Regions from separate parts of the Rhodococcus wratislaviensis genome, predicted to be linked through region 3. Evidence: riboswitches for the same ligand, from Rfam matches in the RefSeq annotation. Region 3 holds a riboswitch; each other region holds the start of a gene.

Region 1 (7,887 bases), 3.9 Mb from region 3:
CCATGACCGCGCCGGACATCAACGGTCTCGACCCCGGCACGCTGCGGGTGGCGCAGGACGGCGAGTTCTACGAGGAGCGGAAGGCGCAGGCCGCGAACATTCAGGTGCCGACGATGCTCTACGGCGCGTGGCACGACATCTTCGCGAACAGCGAGCCGCGCGTCTACAACGACATCCCGCTGCCTGCCGGTGAGAAGCAGCTGATCATGAGCGACGCCTACCACATCTCGTTCGGCGGCGGCTTCGGTGAGCAGGGTGCGCCACCGCGACTCGACGTCCTCGAACGCGCCTGGTTCGACAAGTGGCTGAAGGGCATCGACAACGGCATCGACGAGTACGGCCCGGTCACGCTGTATCAGCAGGGCAACGGCTGGACCACCACCGATCAGTTCCCGCGGGCCGGTGTCGACTACCAGCGGATGTACCTGTCGGGCGCCCCCAGCGGCACCGCCGGGCACGCCGCCCACGACGGCAGCCTGGTGTCGGCGAAACCCGGCGACGCGGCACAGCTCACCGTCGCACCCGGACTTCGCGGGCTCTGTTCCCGCGACGGTGCACAGGGCACCGCAGGCGCTGCCGTCGTCTTCGGGTCGGTGTGCAGCAAGGACTCCCGGTTCAACGAGGCCGAGGGCCTGACGTTCACCAGTGCGCCCGTCGCTCAGCCGACCGAGCTGTCGGGCCCGGTCAATCTGCACCTCGAAACCGTGCTGGACGCCCCGGACGGATTCTGGGCGGTGACGCTGAACGACGTCGCACCGGACGGAACGTCGACTCCGCTCACCAACGGCGCTCTCACCGCTTCCATGCGGGCCGTGGACGATTCGAAGAGCACCAGGTCGGCGAACGGTGACTACACCGAACCGCACCACTATCTGACGGTGGAGGCCCGTCAGCCGCTGGTTCCGGGTGAAGTGACGCCGGTGGACATCAACTTCGTTCCCACCGACGCGGTCCTCGAACCGGGGCACCGGCTGCGCGTCGACGTGTACGCCGGCAGCGTCCCCCGGTATCTGCCGCTCGGACCGATACTGGCCGACAGTCAACTGAAGCCGCAGCACGTCGCGTTGTCCCCGGATCGGCCGAGTTTTCTGAATCTTCCGCTGGTCGGAGCGCAGGCGTGGTGACGGGTTCACGACACGTCCCGAGATCCGTAGGGTTGACGTCATGACCAAGTGGACAGCTTCGGACATCGTCGATCAGAGCGGCCGCACGTTCGTCGTGACGGGCGCCAACAGCGGTCTGGGGGAGGTGGCCGCGCGGGCTCTGGGCAAGGCGGGGGCGCACGTCGTACTGGCTTGCCGCAATACCCACAAGGGAGAGGTCGTCGCACGGTCGATCGGTGACAACGCCGAGGTGCGCCGCCTCGATCTGTCCGACCTCGCCTCGGTGCGCGAGTTCGCGGCCGGCGTCGATTCCGTCGACGTGCTCGTGAACAACGCCGGCGTGATGGCGGTTCCGCAGCGCAAGACCGCCGATGGATTCGAAATGCAGATCGGCACAAATCATCTCGGGCACTTCGCGTTGACCGGCCTGCTGCTCGACAAGATCACCGATCGGGTCGCCACGATGTCGAGTGCCGCACATCAGGCGGGAACGATTCACCTCGACGACCTCAATTGGGAACGCCGCAAGTACAACCGGTGGAGCGCGTACGGGCAGTCGAAACTCGCGAATCTGCTGTTCACATACGAATTGCAGCGCAGGCTGTCCGCGGCGGGGTCACCCGTCAAAGCCGTGGCCGCGCACCCCGGTTACGCGTCGACCAATCTGCAGGCCCACACCGAGTCGGTGCAGGACAAGCTGATGGCCGTCGGCAACCGGATCTTCGCGCAGTCGGCGGACATGGGGGCGCTGCCGATGCTGTACGCGGCCACCGCTCCCGACGTGATCGGCGGCAGCTACATCGGGCCGGACGGCCTGTTCGAGCAGCGTGGCCACCCGAAAGTGGTGGGCTCCAACAAGAAGTCGCGGGACGAGCACACCGCGCGGGCGCTGTGGTCCCTGTCGGAGGACCTGACGGGCGTCGAGTTCAAGTTCGGGTGACCCGACGCCCGTCAGGATTTCTCAGTCTTCGGTGACCTCGAGGGTGACGTCGATGTTGCCGCGGGTGGCGTTGGAGTAGGGGCACACCTGGTGTGCCTTCTCGGTCAGTTCGAGCGCCTCGGCGCGGGGCAGGTGGGGGAGGGAGACCTCGAGGGTGACGGCGAGACCGAATCCGCCGCCGTCCGTCGGGCCGATGCCGACGCGGGCGCCGACGGCCGAGTCGGCGACGTTCGCCTTTGCCTGACGGCCGACCAGCTGGAGTGCGGAGTGGAAGCATGCCGCGTATCCGGCGGCGAACAGCTGCTCGGGGTTGGTGCCGTCGCCGGACCCACCCATCTCCGTGGGGATCGCGAGGTTCAGGTCGAGCCGGCCGTCGGATGTGCGGGCGTGGCCGTTGCGTCCTTCTCCGGTGGCGAGGGCTTCGGCTGTGTAGACGATCTTCATGGTTACTTCTCTCCTGTAGGGGTGTTGACGCTGTGGAGCGATTCGGTGAGCCGCGACAGGGTGTTTCGGAGGGCGACGAGTTCGTCGATGTCCATTCCCGTCGACTGGGCGAGTTCCGCGGGGATGGCCTCCGCGGCGGCGCGGAGGCCCGCACCCTTCTCGGTGAGGTGGATCCCGACGCGGCGCTCGTCGGCGGACGAGCGCCTGCGTTCGACCAGGCCCAGGGTTTCGAGCCGCTTGAGCAGTGGCGACAGCGTGCCGGTGTCGAGGTCGAGGGCGTCGCAGATCTCACGTACTCCGCGACCGTCCTGTTCCCAGAGAACCAGCAGCACGAGGTACTGCGGGTAGGTCACTCCCAGCGAGTCGAGCATCGACCGGTATCTCGCCGTCATCGCCCGGGAAGCCGAGTACAGCGCGAAGCACACCTGGCGGTCGAGGGCGAGGTTGTCGGTCACCACCGAATAGTTGCACACAACTAGGTTGTGCACAACCAAGAATCAAAAACGGTGATTGCGCTTACACTGTTGGCCAGTGACACGGGGTGCTGCCCGGCGACGAGCCGGACGGCTGAGAACACACCCGTCGAACCTGAACTGGGTAATGCCGGCGAAGGGATGTCGCGGAGACGGCCGTATGCGCTCATCCGATATCTCGTCGCCGACCGAACGGAAGGTGACAGCATGCAGCTCGACAAGCAGATCGTCCTGGTGACCGGCGGTGGACGGGGCCTCGGCGCCGCCATCGTGCGGTCGTTCGCGGCGCAGGACGCGCGGGTGATCGTGAACTACCGGAGCAGCCGGGAGGCGGCCGAGGAACTCGCGGCCTCCCTGGGCGCGGACCGTGCGGTCGCGCTCCGGGGCGACGTCACCGATGCCGGACAGGTGGCGGCGCTGTTCTCCGCGGCGGAGGAGCACTTCGGCTCCCCGGTGACCACGGTGATCAACAACGCGCTCGCCGACTTCTCCTTCAACGGCGACGCCCGCGACAAGGCGGACGTCATCACGTGGGATGCCTTCGACGCGCAGCTGCGTGGCAGCGTGAAGGCGACACTGCACACGACGCAGGCCGCGCTGCCGGGCATGCGTTCGCTCGGGTTCGGCCGGATCGTGAACATCGGCACCAACCTGTTCCAGAACCCGGTCGTCCCGTACCACGACTACACGGCAGCCAAGGCGGCGGCGCTGTCGCTGACCCGCACGCTCGCCTCCGACCTCGGTCCCGACGGCATCACCGTCAACATGGTCTCGGGCGGGCTGCTCCGCACCACCGACGCGAGCGCTGCCACTCCCGACGAGGTGTTCGACCTCATCGCGGCGAGCACCCCGCTGCAGCGGGTCACCACCCCCGACGAGTTCGCCGACGCGGTGCTGTTCTTCGCGTCCCCGTGGTCGCGTGCGGTGACCGGCCAGAACCTCGTCGTCGACGGCGGACTGGTCAAGGACTGACATGAGCGACGCCCGGCAACTGCACTTCAACGCGTTCCTCTACAGCTGCGGGCACCACGGCGCCGCGTGGCGGCACCCGTCGTCCCAGGTCGAGCGACTCTGCGACATCACCTACTACGAGGAGTTGGCGCAGACCGCGGAGCGGGGCTGCCTCGATGCGGTGTTCTTCGCGGACGGGCATTCGGTGCGCGACCCCGCGTCCGGAGGCATGTGGTTCCTCGAACCGCTCACCGCGCTGTCCGCGATGGCGCGGGCGACGGAGCGGGTCGGACTGGTGACGACGGTGTCCACCACGTTCTACACACCGTTCCACGCCGCCCGGATGCTGGCGTCGCTCGACCACATCAGCGGCGGCCGCGTCGGCTGGAACGTGGTGACGTCCATGTTCGACGCGGAGGCGCGCAATCACGGACTCGAGGAGATGCCTCCCCACGACGAGCGCTATTCGCGCGCCGCGGAATTCGTCGATGTGGCACTCGCTCTGTGGGATTCGTGGGAGCCCGATGCGCTCGTGCTCGACCGGGAGGGCATCTTCGCGGACCCGGCCAAGGTGAAGCCGGTCGAGCATCGGGGAAAGCACTTCCTCGTGGACGGTCCGCTGAACGTGCCGCACTCACCGCAGGGTCGTCCCGTGCTGTTCCAGGCGGGCGCGTCCGATCAGGGCCGCGACCTGGCCGCCCGGTGCGCCGAGGGCATCTACGCCGTCGCCTACGACCTCTCGGCCGCACAGAGCTACTACACCGACGTGAAGCGGCGCATCCGCACGGCCGGCCGCGACGCCGACGCGGTGGTCGTGATGCCCGGTCTCGTGACCTATGTCGGCTCGACCAGCGGGGAGGCCCGGCGGAAGAAGGCGGAACTCGACGCGCTCCTGCCCGTCGAACAGTCGCTGGCGCAGTTGTCGATGTTCGTCCAGCAGGACTGCAGTGCCTGGGACTTGGACGCACCCGTTCCCGCGCTGCCGCCGCTGTCGGAGTTCACCGGGCCGCAGGGCCGGTACGACACGATCCTCCGCATCATCGAGAAGGACCGTCCCACCGTGCGGTCGCTGCTGGGCACGCTGGCGGCAGGCGGCGGACACTGCACCATGATCGGAACCCCGGAATCGATCGCCGACGAGATCGAGGTGTGGTTCCGCAGCGGCGGGGCCGACGGCTTCAACCTGATGCCGCCGCTCTACCCGAATGGCCTCGCCGACTTCGTCGACGAGGTGATCCCCGTCCTGCAGAAGCGGGGGCTGTTCCGCGCGGAGTATGAGACAGAGACTCTGCGCGACCATCTCCGGGGTCGCCCGTAGTTGCCACCACAAAGAACACAACCTTCTCTAAGTACGCAACAGTGACTGTGAGCGTCCCTCCCCCCGACACTGGCGGTTATCGCGATCACACCACGACGCGAGTTCGGACGAGGAGTGGCAATGCTGGTAGCACTCGGCTTTCTGATGGTGGCCGTGTTCATGTTCTTGATCATGTCCAAACGGGCCACTCCCGTGGTCGGGTTGATCGCGGTCCCGGTCGCCTTCGGGATCGCGGCCGGGGCGGGCCTCGGCGTCGGCGACATGATCACCGACGGGATCAAGGCGCTGGCACCGACAGCCGCGTTGCTGTTCTTCGCGATCATCTTCTTCGGAATCATGATCGACGTCGGCCTGTTCGACCCGCTGGTGAAACTCATCCTCCGGCTCGTCCGCAACGACCCCATGCGGCTCGTCGTCGGCACCGCGGTGCTCGCGATGGTGGTGTCGCTGGACGGTGACGGATCCACGACATTCATCATCGTGACGTCCGCACTGCTGCCGCTGTACATGAAGCTGAAGGTCAGCCCCGTGGTCCTCACGGTGGTCGCCGGCCTGGCGAACGGCGCGATGAACATCGTCCCCTGGGGTGGGCCGACGGTCCGGGCCGCCGCCGCGCTGGGAATCTCGCCGTCGGACGTGTTCGTCCCGATGATCCCGTCGCTGGTGGTCGGACTGCTCGTCGTGCTGCTGTTCGCCGTGCAGCTGGGCTACAGCGAACGCCGCCGCATCGGCACGCTCGAACTCACCGACGAACGCCTCCTCGTCTCCGCAGGCTCCGGCCTCCGCCGGTCCGCGACCGGATCCGGGGGCAACGGTGACACACCCCGAACCGGGGGCGGCTCCGGCGACGCCGGATCGGACGACGGCCAGGGCTTCGTCGACGGTCTCGATCCCGAGCGGCCAACGCTGCGGCCGAAGCTGCTGTGGTTCAACGCGCTCGTGACCGTGGCGCTCCTCGTCGTGCTCGTGATGGACGTGCTGCCGATCCCGGTCCTGTTCATGGTGGCCGCATCGATCGCGCTGACGGTGAACTTCCCGCGGGTCAAGGAACAGCAGGAAGCGATCACCCGCCACTCGTCGAGCATCGTCTCCGTGGTCGCGATGGTGTTCGCCGCGGCCGTGCTCACCGGCGTGTTCCAGGGCACCGGAATGGTCGAGGCCATGGCGCAGTGGCTGCTCGAGATCATCCCGGCGTCGCTCGGACCGCACCTGGCCGTCATCACGGGCATCCTGAGCCTGCCGTTCACGTTCTTCATGAGCAACGACGCCTTCTACTTCGGCATCATGCCCGTGCTCGCCGAGACGGCGGCCACGTACGGCATCGAGCCGGTCGAGATGGCCCGCGCATCCATCACCGGCCAGACGTTCCACATGCAGAGCCCCCTCGTCCCGGCCATCCTCCTGCTCGTGACCCTGGCGGGTGTCCCGCTGGCCGACCATCACAAGAAGGTGCTGTGGCGCGCCGCACTGGTGTCGCTGTCGATGCTGGTGATCGGTGTGGTCCTCGGGCAGATCCCCTGGTGACCTAGTCCTCGGTGTCGGTGTCGGTGGCGGGCCCCTCAGGGGTCGCGCCACCTTCGCCGCTCCAGTCGGCGCCCGAACTCTTGTCGTCCTCGGCCGGATCGGACATCACATCCTTGTCCGCGCCCGGGGCGCCGCTGTCGGTGGTCGTGGTCTTCGGTCCGGATGCGTCCTTCGGTGTCATGTCCGACGAATACCCCGACAGCGGGGTGCTCCAATCAGGCGGACCCGGGGTTTGCAGTTCGAAAACTCCGTCGGGGATTGGCAGGTGAACAATACTTCGACGTAGTGTTCCCCGGGTTATCGACGATGAAGGAGTGGAACTGTGGCGCGCAAAGTTGTTGTCGAACGCATCGACGACATCGACGGAACTCCGATCAAGAACGGTAAGGGGGAGACCATTCCGTTCTCTGTCGACGGCGTCGACTACGAGATCGATCTGAAGGTCAAGAACGCCAAAGAATTCCACAAGACTCTCGACTACTACATCGAACATGCAACTCGGGTCGGTGGAAGGAAGCGTCGGCCGACTCCTGCAGTGGCACCGTCGCAGGGGCGTAGCCAGGCGAAGGAAATTCGGGAATGGGCGACGTCGCAGGGGTACGAGTTGTCCACGCGTGGACGTATTCCTGCCGAGATCGAGGAAGCGTACAACGCCGCTCACTGAGCCACGGTTCCGCGGGTGGTCGGCGCCTCCGGTCGCGCTGTCGGGGTCGGCTGGGGTCTGCTCGGCCGTCAGTACCGGCGCGCTGCGTGAAATGACATGGAGCTCATGGCTACTCGCGTGACCGGGCGTCCCGGAGCGGGTGCGTGGACAACCATATCGTTTCCTGCGTAGATCCCCGCGTGGCCGCCCCCGTAGAAGAGGACGACGTCACCGGGCTGCAGGTCGCTCGCGTCCACGGCGGTCCCGTGTCGGAGTTGCTCGTAGGTGGTGCGCGGAACCGGTATGCCGGCCTGCTTGTAGGCCCATTGGACGAGACCGGAGCTGTCGAAGGCGCGGTGGTCACCGGCGCCGAGGGTGCACGGGATTCCGATTCTGGATGCGGCGGCGTGCAGTGCCTGGCGCCCTGGCCGCACCGGAGGCGGGCGGAAGGTGTGAACCAGCTGATATCCGTGGTTCCCGGTGTGTGGGTC
Region 2 (7,887 bases), 610 kb from region 3:
TTTCGCACCGGCCCACAGGCTCCCGCCCCGCTGTCACCCTCAGCCAGGTCTCCCGACGATCACCTGGCGGAGGAGCGAGGCGAAAGTACTGTATCGGGTGTCAGGCGTCGCGCTTGTTGACGACCACCAGGCCGGCCCCGAAGATCACGAAGACGAACACCGCGAAGTACACGAGGCTGCCCCACGGGCCCCAGTGGAATTCGACCCCCTGCGGCGCCCCCAGGAAGTTGTTGGCGTTGAGGAACGGCAGGAAGGGCATGATCTTCGAGCCGAACGAGCCGAACAGGTTGAACAGGCTCTCGATCAGCAGCGGCCACAGCAGCAGCAGGGCGATCGCGCCCGCCGACTGGCGCAGCAGGGTGCCGACACCCACGGCGAGAACCACGCACAGGAACGCGTAGATCGGGACGCCGTAGATCGACCGCCACGCGTCGTCACCCGACAAGGTGAGCGCCGCTCCGGCCTCGTCACCCGCGGTCGCCTTGGCGATGGCGTACGCGCCGAAGGTGAGTACGAACGTCAGCACGGCGCCGAACGCGCCGATCAGGCCGGCCTTCGCGACAAGGACGGACGCGCGGTTCGGGATGGCCTGGAACGTGGTGCGGATGACGCCGAACCGGTATTCGCTGGTCACGGCGAGCGCCGCGAGGATCATCAGGACCAGCACGCCGAATCCGGAGACACCGCCGACCGCGTCCGACATCTGCGGCAGGAACGGATCGAAATCCGGTTGCTTACCGTCGGCGATCTGGTTGTTGAAGGAGTTGATGCTGGCCTTCGCGCTCAGCCCGATGACCGCGGCGAGACCGAGACCCAGCACGATGATGATGACCGTGCACCACAACGGCGACCTCGTCGACGTGATCTTGATCCGTTCGGCATTGAGAACAGCCATTACAGTGCACCCCTCATCACATCTTCGACGCCCTCTGCGTGGTACTGCACGTCGTCTCCGGTCAACTTCATAAAGGCGTCCTCCAGCGATCCGCGCTGAGATGCCAACTCGTGCAGGACGATGCCCTGCGAACCGGCGATCCCGCCGACGACGTCCGTCGACGAATCCACCACGACGAGCGCCTGCTGCCCGTCGGATCCGTCCTCGCGCACGGTGAGCCCGTTGGACGTCAGCGCGCTCCGCAGCGCGTCCAGCTGTGGGCTCCGCACGCGCACCGTCGATTCCGAGGACTTGCTGACGAACTCGGACACGGTGGTGTCGGCGATCAGACGCCCCCGGCCGATGACCACCAGATGTTCGGCGGTGAGCGCCATCTCGGACAGCAGGTGGCTCGACACCAGCACCGTGCGCCCCTCCGCGGCGAGGCGCTGCATGAACTTCCGGATCCAGACGATGCCCTCCGGGTCGAGCCCGTTCACCGGCTCGTCGAACAGCAGCACCTTCGGGTCGCCGAGGAGCGTGGCGGCCAGGCCCAGTCGCTGGGACATGCCCAGCGAGAACCCGCCTGCCTTCTTCCCGGCCACCTCGGTGAGCCCGACGAGGTGCAGCACCTCGTCGACCCGGCTCTTCGGCAGCGAGTTGGACGCCGCCATCCACTGCAGATGGGCGCGGGCCGAGCGGTTGGGGTGCACCCATTTCGCGTCGAGCAGAGCCCCCACCGTCCGCAGCGGCTGCACCAGGTCGCTGTACGGTTTGCCGTCGATCAACGCGCTGCCCGCCGTGGGGCGGTCCAGCCCGAGGATCATGCGCATCGTCGTCGATTTGCCTGCACCGTTCGGGCCGAGGAAGCCGGTGACCATACCCGGCTTCACGTTGAACGTCAGGTTGTCCACCGCCTTCGTCGCACCGAAGGTCTTTGAAAGTCCCCTCACTTCAATCATGGTGAGAAGGATGCCGGAACCTGCGGCCGGCGCGCATCGGCCGCAGGTCTACTCCCGACTCGTCCCCTGGTACCGGTCGGACCCTGAGCGGGACCCCGACGCGACCCCGAGAACTACGACGACGCCTGCGCCCAGAACCGCTTGGGAATGCGGCCCGCGTGACGCGCCTCGTAGCCCGCCACCACGGCCCCGCGCATCGCCGACGCCATGAGTGCCGGGTCCTTCGCCCTGGTCACAGCCGTGGCCAGCAGCACGGCATCGCAGCCGAGTTCCATCGCGAGGGTCGCGTCGCTGGCCGTCCCGATGCCGGCGTCGAGGATGACGGGTACCCCCGCACCGTCCACGATCATCTCGATGTTGTGCGGGTTCGCGATACCGAGCCCGGTGCCGATCGGCGAACCCAGCGGCATCACGGCCACGCAGCCTACGTCCTCGAGCCTGCGGGCCAGAACCGGGTCGTCGGTGGTGTACGGCAGGACGATGAAACCATCGTCGACCAGTTGCTCTGCAGCGCTGACCAACTCGATGGCGTCGGGCATCAGGGTGCGTTCGTCGGCGATGACCTCGAGCTTCACCCAGTCGGTCTCGAGCGCCTCGCGGGCGAGTTGCGCCGTCAGCACCGCCTCGGCAGCACCGCGACACCCGGCGGTGTTGGGCAGCGGCGCGATGTCGAGCCGGCGCAGCAGGTCCAGCACACCGGTGCCGCCGACGGCGTCGACGCGGCGCATCGCGACCGTGGTCAGCTCGGTGCCGGACGCGACGAGCGCCTCTTCGAGCACCGTGAGGTTGGCTGCGCCGCCGGTGCCCATGATCAACCGTGAACCGAACGTGCGGCCCGCGATCGTGAGGCCCTTCTGCACGCCGGGCGTCGCGTCAGCCACCCTGCACCGCCGTGAGGATCTCGATCTCCCAGCCCCGGACCACGAGCTCGTCCCACCGGGCGCGCGGGAACACGGCGCCGTTCACGGCCACCGCGATGCCCTTGGTGGGCAGGTTCAGCACCTCCAGCAGCCCGGCGACGGTCAACGGTTCCGTGAACTCGTGGTCCTCACCGTTGACGCTGATGCCGATCGGCACCACTACTTGCTGCTCACTCATCTCTACCTCGCTACTTTCTCGAAACGTTCGGGGTCGGCGGCTTTCGCCTCGACCAGTGCCGAGCCCTCCAACAATGCCACCGTCGCGTCGGCGGTCACCGGGGTGAGCAGGATGCCGTTACGGCCGTGTCCCGTCGCCACCACGACCCGATCGGACACCCGGCCGATCAGCGGCAGGTTGTCCGGCGTCATCGGACGCAGACCCGCCGAGGTCTCCCGCAGTTCGTACTCGCCGATGGCGGGCATCAGCGCCTCGGCGTCCGCGATCAGGTCCCGCACACCGGCCACCGTGACCTGCGTGTCGTTGCCCGACTCGTACTGGGTGGCACCGACGACGATGCCGTCGGCTCGCGGAACCAGGTAGGCGGGCCTGCCGTGCACACTGCCGCGGATGGTGCGGCCCGGTGCGGGAGTCACCCCCGGACGCGAGCGCAACCGCAGAATCTCGCCCTTCACCGGGCGCACCGGAAGCCCGGGCCACAGGGCCGGGGACGCGATGCCCGCGGTGACGACGATCTGGTCCGTGTCGAGCCGGTCGAGGCTGTGCACGGCCTCCCCGATCAGCTCCACTCCGGCGTCGACGGCGCACCGCTGCAACGCCTGCAACAGCAGCCTGTTGTCCACGGCCAGTTCTTCGACGGCCAAGAGTCCCAATCGGACTCCACGCCCCAGCATCGGCTCGAGGGCGCGCACTTCGGCACGGTTCAGGATCTGCAGTTCCCGCCCCTGGGCACCCACCCATTCGGCGATGGTCCGCAGGTCCTCCGCGTCGGCGCCGTCCAGCGCGACGGTGAGCGAACTCTCCGACGTGAACAGCTCGACGCCGGCTCCGGCCTCGAGTTCCTTCCCGAATTCGGGCCACCGGTCGAGCGACGCGCTCCCCAGTTCGAGGACGCTCTCCTCGCCGGGCCAGCCCTCGGACAACGGGGCGAGCATGCCGCCCGCCACCCAGGACGCCCCCGAACCGATCGACGGGTCGTACAGCTTCACCGACCAGCCGTTGCGGGCTGCTCGCCACGCAATGGACAGGCCGATCACTCCGCCTCCGACGACGGATACCGATCTCGCCATTGAACTCCACCTCACTTCCTGCGCCGGCATGATCCGGGTCAGGTATGACGGTCGGGCTCGGCGTGAGCCCCTCTCAGCCCCACGTTCCCCGGGACTCCCGTGTTGCACTTTCACCGTAGAGGCTACCGTCATGCCGTGACCACCTCGCATCACAGCAACCTCACGGACCGTCGGCGCCGCCTCGGAACAGCACGTTTGTATCTGTGCACCGATGCTCGGCGCGAGAAGGGCGACCTGGCGCAGTTCGCCGAGGCCGCGCTGTCCGGCGGCGTCGACATCATCCAGCTCCGCGACAAGGGCTCGGCCGGAGAGAAGAAGTTCGGCACGATGGACGCCCGGGACGAACTCGCGGCGCTGTCGGTGCTCGCGGCCGCGGCCAGGCGTCACGGAGCGCTGCTCGCGGTCAACGACCGCGCCGACATGGCGCTGGCGGCCGGGGCCGACGTGCTGCACCTCGGCCAGGGCGACCTGCCCGTCCCGTACGCACGGACTGTAGTGGGTTCCGACGTCCTGATCGGCCGCTCCACCCACAGCCGCGCGCAGGCCAGCCTCGCGGCGATCGAGGACGGCGTCGACTACTTCTGCACCGGACCGGTGTGGGCCACCCCCACCAAGCCCGGGCGGACCGCGTCGGGCATCGATCTGGTGCGATCGACCGCCGACTCCGAGCCGAACCGCCCGTGGTTCGCGATCGGGGGCATCGACGAGGCCCGGGTTCCGGAGATCCTCGCCGCGGGAGCCTCCCGCATCGTCGTCGTGCGGGCCATCACCGAGGCCCGCGACCCGCAGGCCGCCGCGCGCTCGCTGTCCGCCCTGTTGCAGCAGAACGCGTAGTTACGGCTGATCCAGCCAGTTCAGCACCGTGGCGGGCGGCAGGACCACGACGGTGGTCGGCAACTGTTCGATCAGGTCGGGGTCGGTGGTGACGACCGCCGTCATCGTTCCCAGCGTGGTGCCGTGGCCGGCCGGTTCGGCGAGGCGACCGACTGCGTCCGGGGCCTCGAGCACCTCGACGCGCGGCAGCCACCCGTACGTGCCGTCCGGCAGGTGCACCGTGCGGGGCAGAGCCTTCGACAACTGCGCCAGCGCGCCGCGTTCGCCCAGCACGTCGTGCCGGTCGAGCAGCAATCGCACCTCGGTGGTGCGCAGTTGCGGCCACCCCGCTTCGAATCCCGGGTGCAGCGGGAGCCCGGCGACGTCGGTTTCCCGCACCCACCGCAGTTCGGTGCTCTCGCCGTTCGCGACGGTGGGTAGCGGGCGTTCGGCGTCGGCGATCACGGTGGTGTAACTCCAGCCGCTCGCGGCCTTCATCGTGACGACCTCGGTGCGGACACGGATCGCTGCACTCTCGATGCCGGCTTCCTCGTGCGCCTCGCGTACCGCGGCGTGGGTGGTGGTCTCGTGGCTGTCCCGGGCACCGCCGGGCAACGCCCAGGTGCCGCCCTGGTGACTCCAGGCCGCACGGTGCTGCAGAAGCACGGCCGGCGTCTCGTCCGGGAGCGGCGCACGCAGCAACAACCCGGCCGCACCGTGCTTGCCCCAATGACGACTGCCGTCCGGCCCGGTTGCCCAGCCGTCACCGTCACCACGCATCGACTACCCCTGTCCGACCTGATGGGTCTCCCTGCAGTTCCCTCACACTAACGGTTTCTTCCGGAACTGCCCGTCGGCAGTCGTGAACCGACCGCTGCTTATATGCTCCCCACAAAGTGCGGCCATGACACAGGAGGGGTGCGAGGTGGTTCTGCGGGAGGCACCGTCGATCGAACCCCGGGGCAGCCGCGCATTGTCCGCCGCCGCGGACGACGACGTCGACCCCGCGGTGGCACGCCGCAAGGAACTGCGCGCGTTCCTGGTGTCGACTCCCGCCAAGCTCACCGCCCTCGGCGCCCTCCTGGTCCTGCTCACCCTGACCGCCGGCCTCCTGGCCGCCTCGACGGTGAACAGCAGGGAGGCCACCCTCGACACTGTCCTCGCCGAGACGGAACCGCTGTCGTTCTCGGCGCAGAACCTGTACAGCGCCCTGTCGGTGGCGGATGCCGCGGCCACGACGGCGTTCATCTCCGGCGGTCTCGAACCTCCCGAACTCCGGGACACGTACACGCAGGCGATCGGCACGGCCTCCGGCGACCTCGTGTACGCGTCCGGCGGGCTCGCGGCGAGCGACGTGGACAGCCGGCGCCTGCTCGCCTCCATGTCCACCGACCTCAGCGTCTACTCCGGTCTCGTCGAGACCGCGCGCGCCAACAACCGCACCGGTCATCCCGTCGGCGCGGCCTACCTCAGCGAGGCGTCCACGCTGATGCAGACGAGCATGCTGCCGATGGCGCAGCAGTTGCACGCCCAGCAGGAAGCCGACGTCGCGGACACCCAACGGGACTACTCCCGTCCGCCCTGGCTGGCGCTGATCCTGATCCTCGTGGCCCTCGTCGCGCTGCTCGTCGCCCAGATCGTCATCGCGAGGCTCAGTCGGCGCACGTTCAACCTCGGGTTGATCGTGGCGTCGTCGTGCACGGCGATCCTCCTGGTGTGGATGCTGGTCGCCGGGTTGGTCTCCTCCCTCGACACCAAGCGGGCACTGACCGAGGGCGCCCGCCCGATGCACGAGTTGACCGCCGCCCGCATCCTGGCCCAGCAGGCGCGCACCGAGGAGACCCTCAAACTGGTCCGCCGTGACTCGAACGGTGACTACGACGCCGTCTTCGAAGACAAGTCCGGTCAGCTCGACACACTGCTGTCGAGCTACCCCCACGACGGCGACCGCGCCGTCGGCCACGACGAGGTGGCACGGGCGCAGGAGGCGTGGACGCGCTGGTCCTCGGCACACGACCGCATGAACGAGATCCTCGCCAAGGGCGACTTCGTCTCGGCGGCAATGGTCGCCATCGGACCGGGACCGTCGGATTCCGCGGCTCAGTTCACCGCCGTCGACGACGCGCTCACCGACGGAATCGGCACCGCACGCGACCGGCTGCGGTCGAATGTCGAATCCGCGGCCCGGGTGCTGACCGCGCTCGGTTCCGGTGCCCTCGTCCTGACGCTGATCGCGTTCGGCGGAATTATCATCGGGTTGTGGCCTCGATTGCGGGAGTACCAGTGAGGCGGCGCCGGATCGCGCTGGTGCTGGTGGCGGCCACGTTGCTGATCGGCGGGTGCGCCGAGTCGAGTCCGGAGCACGTCGGATCGCCGAGCGTGTCGTACACCGAGCCCCCGCTTCCCGCGGCCGCGATGCCGGCGCCCGAAACCAGCGCTGCGCCCCCGACTCCCGAGAAGGACTGCGGCGATCCCACCGCGAGCCTTCGCCCGTTCCCCGACACCGACGCCGCGCCGCCGATGCCGACCGTCGACGCCATCCGCGCACGGGGCCGTCTCGTCGTCGGCCTCGACACGGGCAGCAATCTGATGAGTTTCCGCGACCCGGCCACCGGTACCGTCCAGGGCTTCGACGTCGACATCGCCCGGGAGATCGCGCGGGACCTGTTCGGCGACCCGAACCGACTCGAGTACCGCATCCTCACGTCGGCGAATCGTGAGAAGGCACTTCAGGAATCGATGGTCGACATCGTGGCCAAGACGATGACCATCACCTGCGACCGAAAGGAACGGGTGGCGTTCTCCTCCGAATACTTCGAGGCGCAGCAACGGGTTCTCGTCGTGAAGGGCTCCCCGATCCGCAGCGCCGCCGACCTGGACGGGAAGCGGGTCTGCGTCGTCCGCGGCACCACGTCGCTGACACGGTTGCAGCAGGTGGCGCCCACCGCGGACATCCTGACGGTCCCCATGTGGTCGGATTGCCTGGTGGTCCTGCAACAGCGGCAGGTCGATGCGGTGAGCACCGACGACACGATCCTCGCCGGTCTGGCGTCCCAGGACCCGTATCTCG
Region 3 (7,887 bases):
AAGGTCTGCCCGACGGACGTCTTCCGCCGCGGCACGGACGGGGTTCCCGTCGTCGCGCATCAGGAGGACTGTCAGACGTGCTTCATGTGTGAGGCGAACTGTCCCACCGACGCGCTGTACGTCGCGCCGTTCGACACCCCGGTTCCCGAGGACTCGACGCACACCGACGCCGAGGGTTTGGCGGAGTCGGGGGCCCTCGGCGCCTACCGGGCCGCGATCGGCTGGGGTGGCCGTCGCACACCGGGGTCCACGCTCGACCGGAATCACCTCTTCACCCCGTGAGTACTTGTCAACCGCGGGCGGTCAAGAAGTACTCACGGGTGTGGCCTTGCGGATGAACCGGCCGATCTCGCGGATGGCGCGGGTGCCCTCGGGGAGCAGTCCGGCCGCGGCCTGGAAGACGTGCACCTGCCGTTCCCACACCTGCAGTTCGCACGGCACACCCGCCTGGGACAGTCGCTCGGACATCAGTTCCGCGTCGACGTACACCATTTCCTGCGAGCCGGTCTGGATCAGCGCCGGCGGCATGGAGGCGAGGGAGCCGTCCACGGGTGACGTGGACGGCTCGTGCCCGCCCCTGGTGTCCAGTCTTTCGATCAGCCTGGACAGGGCGCCGACTGCGCGTTTGGGGAAGACAGCGCAGAGGTCGGCGTTGGGATGGGCCAGCTTGTTCACCGGGTCGAGGTCGGTCAGCGGCGACAGCGCGACGTCGGCGGCGGGCCGCGGCAGCCCCTGGCGCAGGGCTTCGAGCGTCACCATGAACGTCAGGAATCCGCCTGCCGAGTCGCCGGCGATGACGATGCGGTCGGCGGTGTACCCGTGCGAGAGCAGCCACCGGTACCCGTCGACACCGTCCTCGACGGCCGCCCGGATGGGGTTCCGCGGGATCATCCGGTACGCGACGTTCAGCGTCGACGCCTGCGACTCCGCCGAGATCCGGGACACCATCTGGCGGTGGGAGTTGATCCCGCAGCACAGAAACGCCCCGCCGTGGAGGTAGAGGATGGCCCGGTCGCCGAGCGCACCCGGAGGCCTGATCCATTCGGCGCGGCAGTGCGGCAGCCGGATGGGCCGGCGCACGGTTCCGCGGATGGGGCCGAGCGAGTACCCGAACAGGTCGACGACTCCCGTGGGCCACGGCAGTTCGGGGTAGCGCGCCCACCCGTCGAGGAACGGCCGGACCGTGCGACGGAGTGTGTGGGCGAGGGCCGTCGACTGGAGGCTGGTTCCGGCGAACTCCCGCCGCGTCACCGGGAGGGGTGACGGGCAGAATTCGTAAGTCGCAGTGCTCATTGCCTGCCTCCGTTCCGGCCTCGGTGCCCGTCGACTTGCTGCCTTTAGGTTTTCCACCTCTTTGCGCCGTACGGTCTACATCGAAGTTGGTCGCACGGACGCTACGCCCGACGTAGCATCCAGGCGGAAGTCGTAATGGGATAGTGACCGAGCGGGGGTGAACGTCCAGGTGGGGATCATGCCGGTTACCGATTCGATATTCCTTCTCGGCGAATCGCGAGAGCATCCGATGCATGTGGGATCGCTCGAATTGTTCACACCGCCGGAGGATGCCGGCCCCGACTACGTGAAGTCGATGCACGAGACGCTGCTGAAACACACGGACGTCGACCCCACCTTCCGGAAGAAACCGGCGGGCCCCGTCGGCAGTCTCGGGAACCTGTGGTGGGCCGACGAGGCGGACGTCGATCTCGAATACCACGTGCGTCATTCGGCCCTGCCTGCCCCGTACCGGGTCCGGGAACTGCTGACGCTCACGTCCCGGTTGCACGGCACGCTCCTGGACCGTCATCGCCCTCTGTGGGAGATGTATCTGATCGAGGGTCTCAGCGACGGCCGGTTCGCGATCTACACCAAGCTGCACCACTCGCTGATGGACGGGGTCTCCGGGCTGCGGCTGCTGATGCGGACGCTGTCGACCGACCCGGACGTGCGCGACGCGCCGCCACCGTGGAACCTGCCGCGCAGGGCGTCGGCCAACGGTGCCGCCCCCGCCCCCGACCTCTGGTCGGTGGTGAACGGGGTCCGTCGCACGGTCGGTGAGGTGGCCGGTCTCGCGCCTGCGTCGCTGCGCATCGCCCGGACCGCGATGGGGCAGCACGACATGAGGTTTCCGTACGAGGCGCCCCGCACCATGCTGAACGTCCCGATCGGTGGCGCGCGCCGGTTCGCCGCGCAGTCGTGGCCGCTCGAACGCGTCCACGCCGTGCGGAAGGCGGCCGGGGTCAGTGTCAACGACGTCGTGATGGCCATGTGCGCCGGGGCGTTGCGGGGGTACCTCGAGGAACAGAACGCGCTGCCGGACGAGCCGCTGATCGCGATGGTTCCGGTGTCGCTGCGCGACGAGCAGAAGGCCGACGCCGGCGGCAACGCGGTGGGGGTCACGCTGTGCAACCTGGCGACGGACGTCGACGACCCGGCCGAACGCCTGACGGCGATCTCCGCCTCCATGTCCCAGGGGAAGGAACTGTTCGGCAGCCTCACCTCGATGCAGGCGCTGGCGTGGTCGGCGGTCAACATGTCGCCGATCGCGCTGACACCGGTGCCGGGGTTCGTCCGCTTCACACCGCCACCGTTCAACGTGATCATCTCCAACGTCCCGGGACCGCGGAAGACCATGTACTGGAACGGGTCCCGGCTGGACGGCATCTACCCGACGTCCGTGGTGCTGGACGGGCAGGCGCTCAACATCACACTCACCACCAACGGCGGCAACCTCGATTTCGGAGTCATCGGGTGCCGCCGCTCGGTGCCGAGCCTGCAGCGCATCCTCTTCTATCTCGAGACGGCTCTGGGTGAACTCGAGGCGGCACTGCTCTGAGACGCCGCCTGTTTCAGCGCCGGGCCGACTCCTGCTCGACGAGTGCCCGCCGCGACTCCTCGTGGAGCACCCCGAGCAATTCGTGTTCGACGTCCGCGAACTCGGGCGACGTCATCATCGACAATTCGCGGGGACGCGGCAGGCCCACCGTCACCTCGCGCCGCACGGTGGCGGGCCGCGCAGACAGCACGACCACCCGATCCGACAGGTAGACGGCCTCCCGGATGTCGTGGGTGATCATCAGGACGGTCCAGCGGTAGCGCTGCCACACGTCCTGCAACCAGGTCTGCATCTCGGTGCGGGTCAACGAATCCAGGGCGCCGAACGGCTCGTCGAGCAGCAGCACCGGACGGTCCTGGACGACGGTCCGCAGCATCGCCGCACGCTGTCGCATCCCGCCGGACAGCTGGCTCGGGCGGGCGTCCTCGAACCCGCCGAGACCGAACACGGAGAACAATTCCCGGGCCTTGTCCCGCGCCTGCTTCCGGGGCACACCCTGCACCTCGAGTCCGAGGGTGGTGTTGTCGAGGACGGTGCGCCACGGGAACAGCAGGTCCTTCTGCGGCATGTACGCGCACTTCGCCGCGCCACTCCCCGCGGGACGCACCGGTTCGCCGCCGATCGTGACGGTGCCGGAGTCGGGTCGGTCGAGACCGGCGAGCATGGAGAACGCGGTGCTCTTCCCACACCCGCTGGGGCCGATCACCGACACGAACTCACCCGGTTCGACGGTGAACGAGACGTCGTCGAGGACCGGCCGGATGCCGCCGCGGACCGGGAATCCCTTGCTCAGACCGGACAGTGCGACGCGCGCGGTGTCACTCATGCCGAGCCCTTTCGTTCTTGATCCACGGGGCGACGACGCGCTCGACCGCGAAGGTGAGCAGGTAGAGGCTGACGCTGATCACGGCGGTCACGAGCACCGCCGCCAGCACGAGGTCGGTGCGGAAGGAGTTCTTCTGCGTCGCCATGTAGATGCCGAGACCGGACGTGGCCCCGACGTATTCGGCGAACACGGCACCCACCACGGCGTACGTGATGCCGATGCGCAGGGCGGTGAAGAACCGGGGGATCGCCGACGGAAGCCGCACGTAGCGGAATTCCTGCCACCGTGAGGCGCCCATGCTGCGCAACAACGCGCCCGCCTCCCGGTCGGCCGCGGCGAAACCCTCGATCAGACCGATCGTCATCGGGAAGAACGTGGCGAGGGCGATCACGAGAATCTTCGGCAGCAGACCGAATCCGAACCAGATGATCATCAGCGGCGCGATCGCGATGATCGGCAGTGTCTGCGACACGACGAACAGCGGAACGAACGCGCGGCGCAGCCACGGCGAGAAGTCCACGAGCACCGCGAGGGCCCACGCGAAGAGCAGGGACACAGCGAACCCGATCAGCGTCACCTGCAGTGTCGCGGAGGCGTGACCGGAGATGGCGTCCCGCGCCCGCCAGCCCTGCTGGACCACCCGCAGCGGCGACGGCAGCACCTGCGGCCGGATACCGCTGACCGTCACGTACACCTGCCATGCGACGACCAGCAGTGCCACGACCACGACCGCGGGCAGCACCCGCCGCAGCAGCGGGGACGTGCCCGGGGCCGTGGTACGGAGACTGGGGTCAGGGCTGAGCGAGGTACTCATTGGTGAAATACGTCGACCAGTCGGGTTCCGTGGTCAGCGGTGCCCCGTCGGGGCCGGTGAGCAGGCCGTGCTTGAACAGGAAACCGGAGTACCCCGCCCACTGCTCGGCCGTCTGTGTCCCGACCTTGCCGGAACCGTCCTTCATGTACTCGGAGGACAGCATCTGCTGGCTCTCCCGCACGAGGGACTCGTCCGTGAAGGCGCCGGGGTTGGCGTCGATCAGTATCTGCGCGGCCTCGTCCGGCCGGTCGGCGGCGAACTGGTATCCACGCTGCAGCGCCTGGACGAACTTGCGGGCCTGCTCGGGATGGTCGGCCATCCACTGCTCGTTGCCCTCGATGACGAGCGCGTACGCATCCGGGAAGCCGTAGTCGGTGTAGTGGAAGTAGCGCATCGGGGTGCCCTGGTGCTCGGCCTCGATGCCCTCCCAGCCGAAGAACGACACGGTGAAGTCGGCGGTGCCGGAGTACACGGCCTCGTAGGCCGAGGTGCCGAGCGTGACCGTGGTGAATTCGCCCTTGCCGCCGTCGTTCCGGATGATCTGCTTCAGCGTCTCCTCGCCGTCCGGGTCCGCGAAGCCTGCGTAGATCTTGCCGTCCAGATCCCGGGGGCGGGTGATGTCGGCGCGATCGGCCTTCACCGCGATGCCCGTCGCCCAGTGCTGCAGCGGAGCCATCACCGACGTGGTCTGTGCGCCCGCGGCCTTCGAGAACGTCGCGGAACTCTGGAAGCTCACCCCGAACTCCGCGTTACCGGCGTCGACCAGGGTGTCGGGCGAGGTGTCGTTGTAGGGCAGCACCTGCACGTCGAGTCCGGCGTCCGCGAACCACCCTTCCTGCTGGGCGACGAACAGACCGGTGTGGTTGGTGTTCGGTGTCCAGTCGAGTGCGAACCGGATGGTGTCGCCGGACTGCGAGTCACCGGCGCAACCGGTGAGCAGCGAGAGAGCGGAGACCAGGACGACGGCTGCGGTGGCGGCGCGTTTGGTACGAGAGAAGAGTGTCACGACGCCGGCCATTCCTGCTTGTTGAGGGCGGTGTCCCAGAACATGAGTTCGTAGCGGCTGGCGATCACGAACGCCTCCGCCATCGCCTCGCGCTGGGCGTCGGTCGAGGCCTCGGCCGCGGCGTCCACGAGTTCGCGGGCCGTCGCGACGGCAGCGTGGAATTCCTCCGCGTCGTAGGTGGTCACCCACTGCGCGTAGGGGTGCGACGGGTCGGCGGAGAGCACCTCACGGGCGCTCGCCGCGAGCCGGTGCCCGACGTCGGCGTAGATCCAGAAGCAGGGCAGCACCGCGGCCGCGGCCACCGCGTACGGCTCGGTGGCGGCGACGGCCGTCAGGTAGGAGATGTACCCGAGGCAGGCAGGCGAATGCAGCGGCTCCACGTCCGACGCGGGAAGTCGCCCGCTCGTCAGCAGATTCTGGTGCAGCGTCGCCTCGACCGTGGCGGCCTCGGCCGCCGAGCCCGCCCAGAAGCCGGCCTCCACGGGGCCCGGCGCGTGCGCGGCCACCAGGGAGAGCGCCTTCGCGTACCCGGTCAGGTACAGGAAATCCTGCTCGATGTACGTGCGGAACACGTCCAGCGGCAGGGTTCCGTCGCCGAGGCGGCGCAGGAACTCGAGTTCGTCGATCGCCTCGCGCAGCACCTTGGTCCGGTCCCACAAGTGGTCCGTGAATCGGGCGTGCTGGCCTGCGCCGGCAGCGTCTTGGACAGAGCTATTCACAACGTTGACATCCCTTCGTCAGCATTACCTGAGCAGGTTCCCGGGTGTGTTCTCAGCCCCGCCCGTGCGGAGCACCCCGTGTCAGAACAAGCCGACCCTAGCACCGGCCGTGCCGCGGGCGGAAAGGCCCCGGGTCGGTGGACGGGCTCAGCCGGCGAGAAAAGCGGCCGCGCTCGGCGGGAGAGGTGCAGGGCCGCGCGTGTAGATCTCCGCGGGCCGGCCGGTCCCGACGACGGCCATGTCGCCGGTGTTGTCGAGGGCAGGCATCATGTGCCGCCGGAACGAGTCCTTCGGCAGGGGACGTCCGAACACCACCTCGTAGACCCGGCGGAGTTCGAGCACCGTGAACGTGTCGCCGGCCAGGCCGGACGGGTCGACGGACCGCGCGTACCGCTCTCGCAGGTCGGCGACGGCGAGGGCGACGACGTCCGCGTGGTCGAACGCCAGCTCCTGCGTCACCCGGTCGTCGTCGACGGTGATCAACAGGGTGTCGCGGGGGAGCGCCGTGCGGGGCAGCGCGGCCCCGTGCGTCATCGACAGCACCCACCCGCGGTCGTCGCGGCCGGGATCGTCGAGCATCGCCAGCTGATGGAATTCGGTGCCACTCAGGCCGGCCTTGATGCGCAGGCACCGCTCGGCGGCGTCCTGCAGTCGTTCACCCTCGTGGAGGAAGGTGCCGGGGAGTGCGAGCTCGCCCGTACGGCGCGGAACCACAAGGACTTTCAATTCCGTGCCGTCGACGGTGAGGACGGCGACGTCGACCGCCACCGACGGGCGCGGATAGTCGAGGAGGCTCTTGCCCTCGGAATCGGTCCATGCGGCCACGCAGGAATGTTAGCGCACGGTTGATCTATATCTGTTCGATCGGTCCTGCCTGCTCATCGTTGGTAGTTTGACGAGAGATTCCCGGCACGAGCTGCGTGAGGAGGTCCGTCCGTGGAGGTCGACAAGTCCGGCGACACGCTCGTCGTCCGTGCCCGGGACGGCGAGGTGCGTGGCTACCCCGAGGGTGACGTCTACGCGTGGAAGGGCATCCCGTTCGCCGCGGCCCCCATCGGCGATCTGCGGTTTCGCGCGCCGGTCCCGCCCGCGCCGTGGGACGGTGTGCGCGACTGCGTCGACTTCGGCCCGATGGCGCCGCAGGGACACGGCACCGCCGTCCCGATCGACGCGGGACTCGAGATGGACGAGGACTGCCTGTCCGTCAACGTCTGGGCCCCGAGACCCGACGGCAACCCCCGGCCGGTGATGGTGTGGATCCACGGCGGTGCGTACTGCCTGGGAACCGCAGCTCAGGGCATCTACAACGGGCGCATCCTGTCCACCCTCGGCGACGTCGTGCTGGTCTCGTTCAACTACCGGGTGGGGGCGCTCGGCTTCCTCGACCTGTCGTCGTTCTCGACGGCCGGGCGGGTGTTCGAGACCAACTGCGGGCTGCGTGACCAGGTCGCGGCCCTCGAATGGGTGCGCGACAACATCGCGTCGTTCGGCGGTGACCCGGACGAGGTGACGGTGTTCGGGGAGTCGTCCGGCGCCGGGTCGATCACCACGCTGATGACGTGTCCGAGCGCGGAGGGACTGTTCCACCGCGCGATCGCCCAGAGCCCACCCGCCACGTCGGTCTACGGGAGCGAGCGGGCGGCCACCGTCGCGAAGCAGTTCCTCGACATCCTCGAGGTGGAACCCGCG

What was found. A riboswitch is a leader RNA that binds a small molecule or an ion and turns the genes downstream of it on or off. The one in region 3 is predicted to bind thiamine pyrophosphate.
Region 1: another riboswitch for thiamine pyrophosphate. It lies ahead of WKC72_RS36055 (3-oxoacyl-ACP reductase); the one in region 3 lies ahead of WKC72_RS14960 (TenA family protein).
Region 2: another riboswitch for thiamine pyrophosphate. It lies ahead of thiO (glycine oxidase ThiO); the one in region 3 lies ahead of WKC72_RS14960 (TenA family protein).

The regions. Positions count from the first base shown of each region.
Region 1 is NZ_CP150488.1:7,887,095-7,894,981, reverse strand. Features, by position in the region: gene WKC72_RS36075 (CocE/NonD family hydrolase) at 1-1,124, shown strand, start outside; gene WKC72_RS36070 (oxidoreductase) at 1,165-2,043, shown strand; gene WKC72_RS36065 (organic hydroperoxide resistance protein) at 2,065-2,487, opposite strand; gene WKC72_RS36060 (MarR family winged helix-turn-helix transcriptional regulator) at 2,490-2,942, opposite strand; TPP riboswitch at 3,015-3,119, shown strand; gene WKC72_RS36055 (3-oxoacyl-ACP reductase) at 3,168-3,932, shown strand; gene WKC72_RS36050 (LLM class flavin-dependent oxidoreductase) at 3,934-5,229, shown strand; gene WKC72_RS36045 (CitMHS family transporter) at 5,350-6,753, shown strand; gene WKC72_RS36040 (hypothetical protein) at 6,755-6,934, opposite strand; gene WKC72_RS36035 (Lsr2 family protein) at 7,076-7,417, shown strand; gene WKC72_RS36030 (C40 family peptidase) at 7,486-7,887, opposite strand, start outside.
Region 2 is NZ_CP150488.1:2,665,856-2,673,742, reverse strand. Features, by position in the region: gene WKC72_RS12020 (ABC transporter permease) at 101-895, opposite strand; gene WKC72_RS12015 (ABC transporter ATP-binding protein) at 895-1,836, opposite strand; gene WKC72_RS12010 (thiazole synthase) at 1,950-2,717, opposite strand; gene thiS (sulfur carrier protein ThiS) at 2,710-2,934, opposite strand; gene thiO (glycine oxidase ThiO) at 2,937-4,004, opposite strand; TPP riboswitch at 4,001-4,115, opposite strand; gene thiE (thiamine phosphate synthase) at 4,140-4,838, shown strand; gene WKC72_RS11990 (NUDIX domain-containing protein) at 4,839-5,597, opposite strand; gene WKC72_RS11985 (hypothetical protein) at 5,722-7,104, shown strand; gene WKC72_RS11980 (glutamate ABC transporter substrate-binding protein) at 7,101-7,887, shown strand, end outside.
Region 3 is NZ_CP150488.1:3,274,828-3,282,714, forward strand. Features, by position in the region: gene WKC72_RS14930 (ferredoxin family protein) at 1-282, shown strand, start outside; gene WKC72_RS14935 (alpha/beta hydrolase) at 304-1,293, opposite strand; gene WKC72_RS14940 (wax ester/triacylglycerol synthase family O-acyltransferase) at 1,472-2,833, shown strand; gene WKC72_RS14945 (ABC transporter ATP-binding protein) at 2,847-3,659, opposite strand; gene WKC72_RS14950 (ABC transporter permease) at 3,652-4,473, opposite strand; gene WKC72_RS14955 (ABC transporter substrate-binding protein) at 4,451-5,491, opposite strand; gene WKC72_RS14960 (TenA family protein) at 5,476-6,198, opposite strand; TPP riboswitch at 6,192-6,287, opposite strand; gene WKC72_RS14965 (NUDIX domain-containing protein) at 6,346-7,023, opposite strand; gene WKC72_RS14970 (carboxylesterase/lipase family protein) at 7,135-7,887, shown strand, end outside.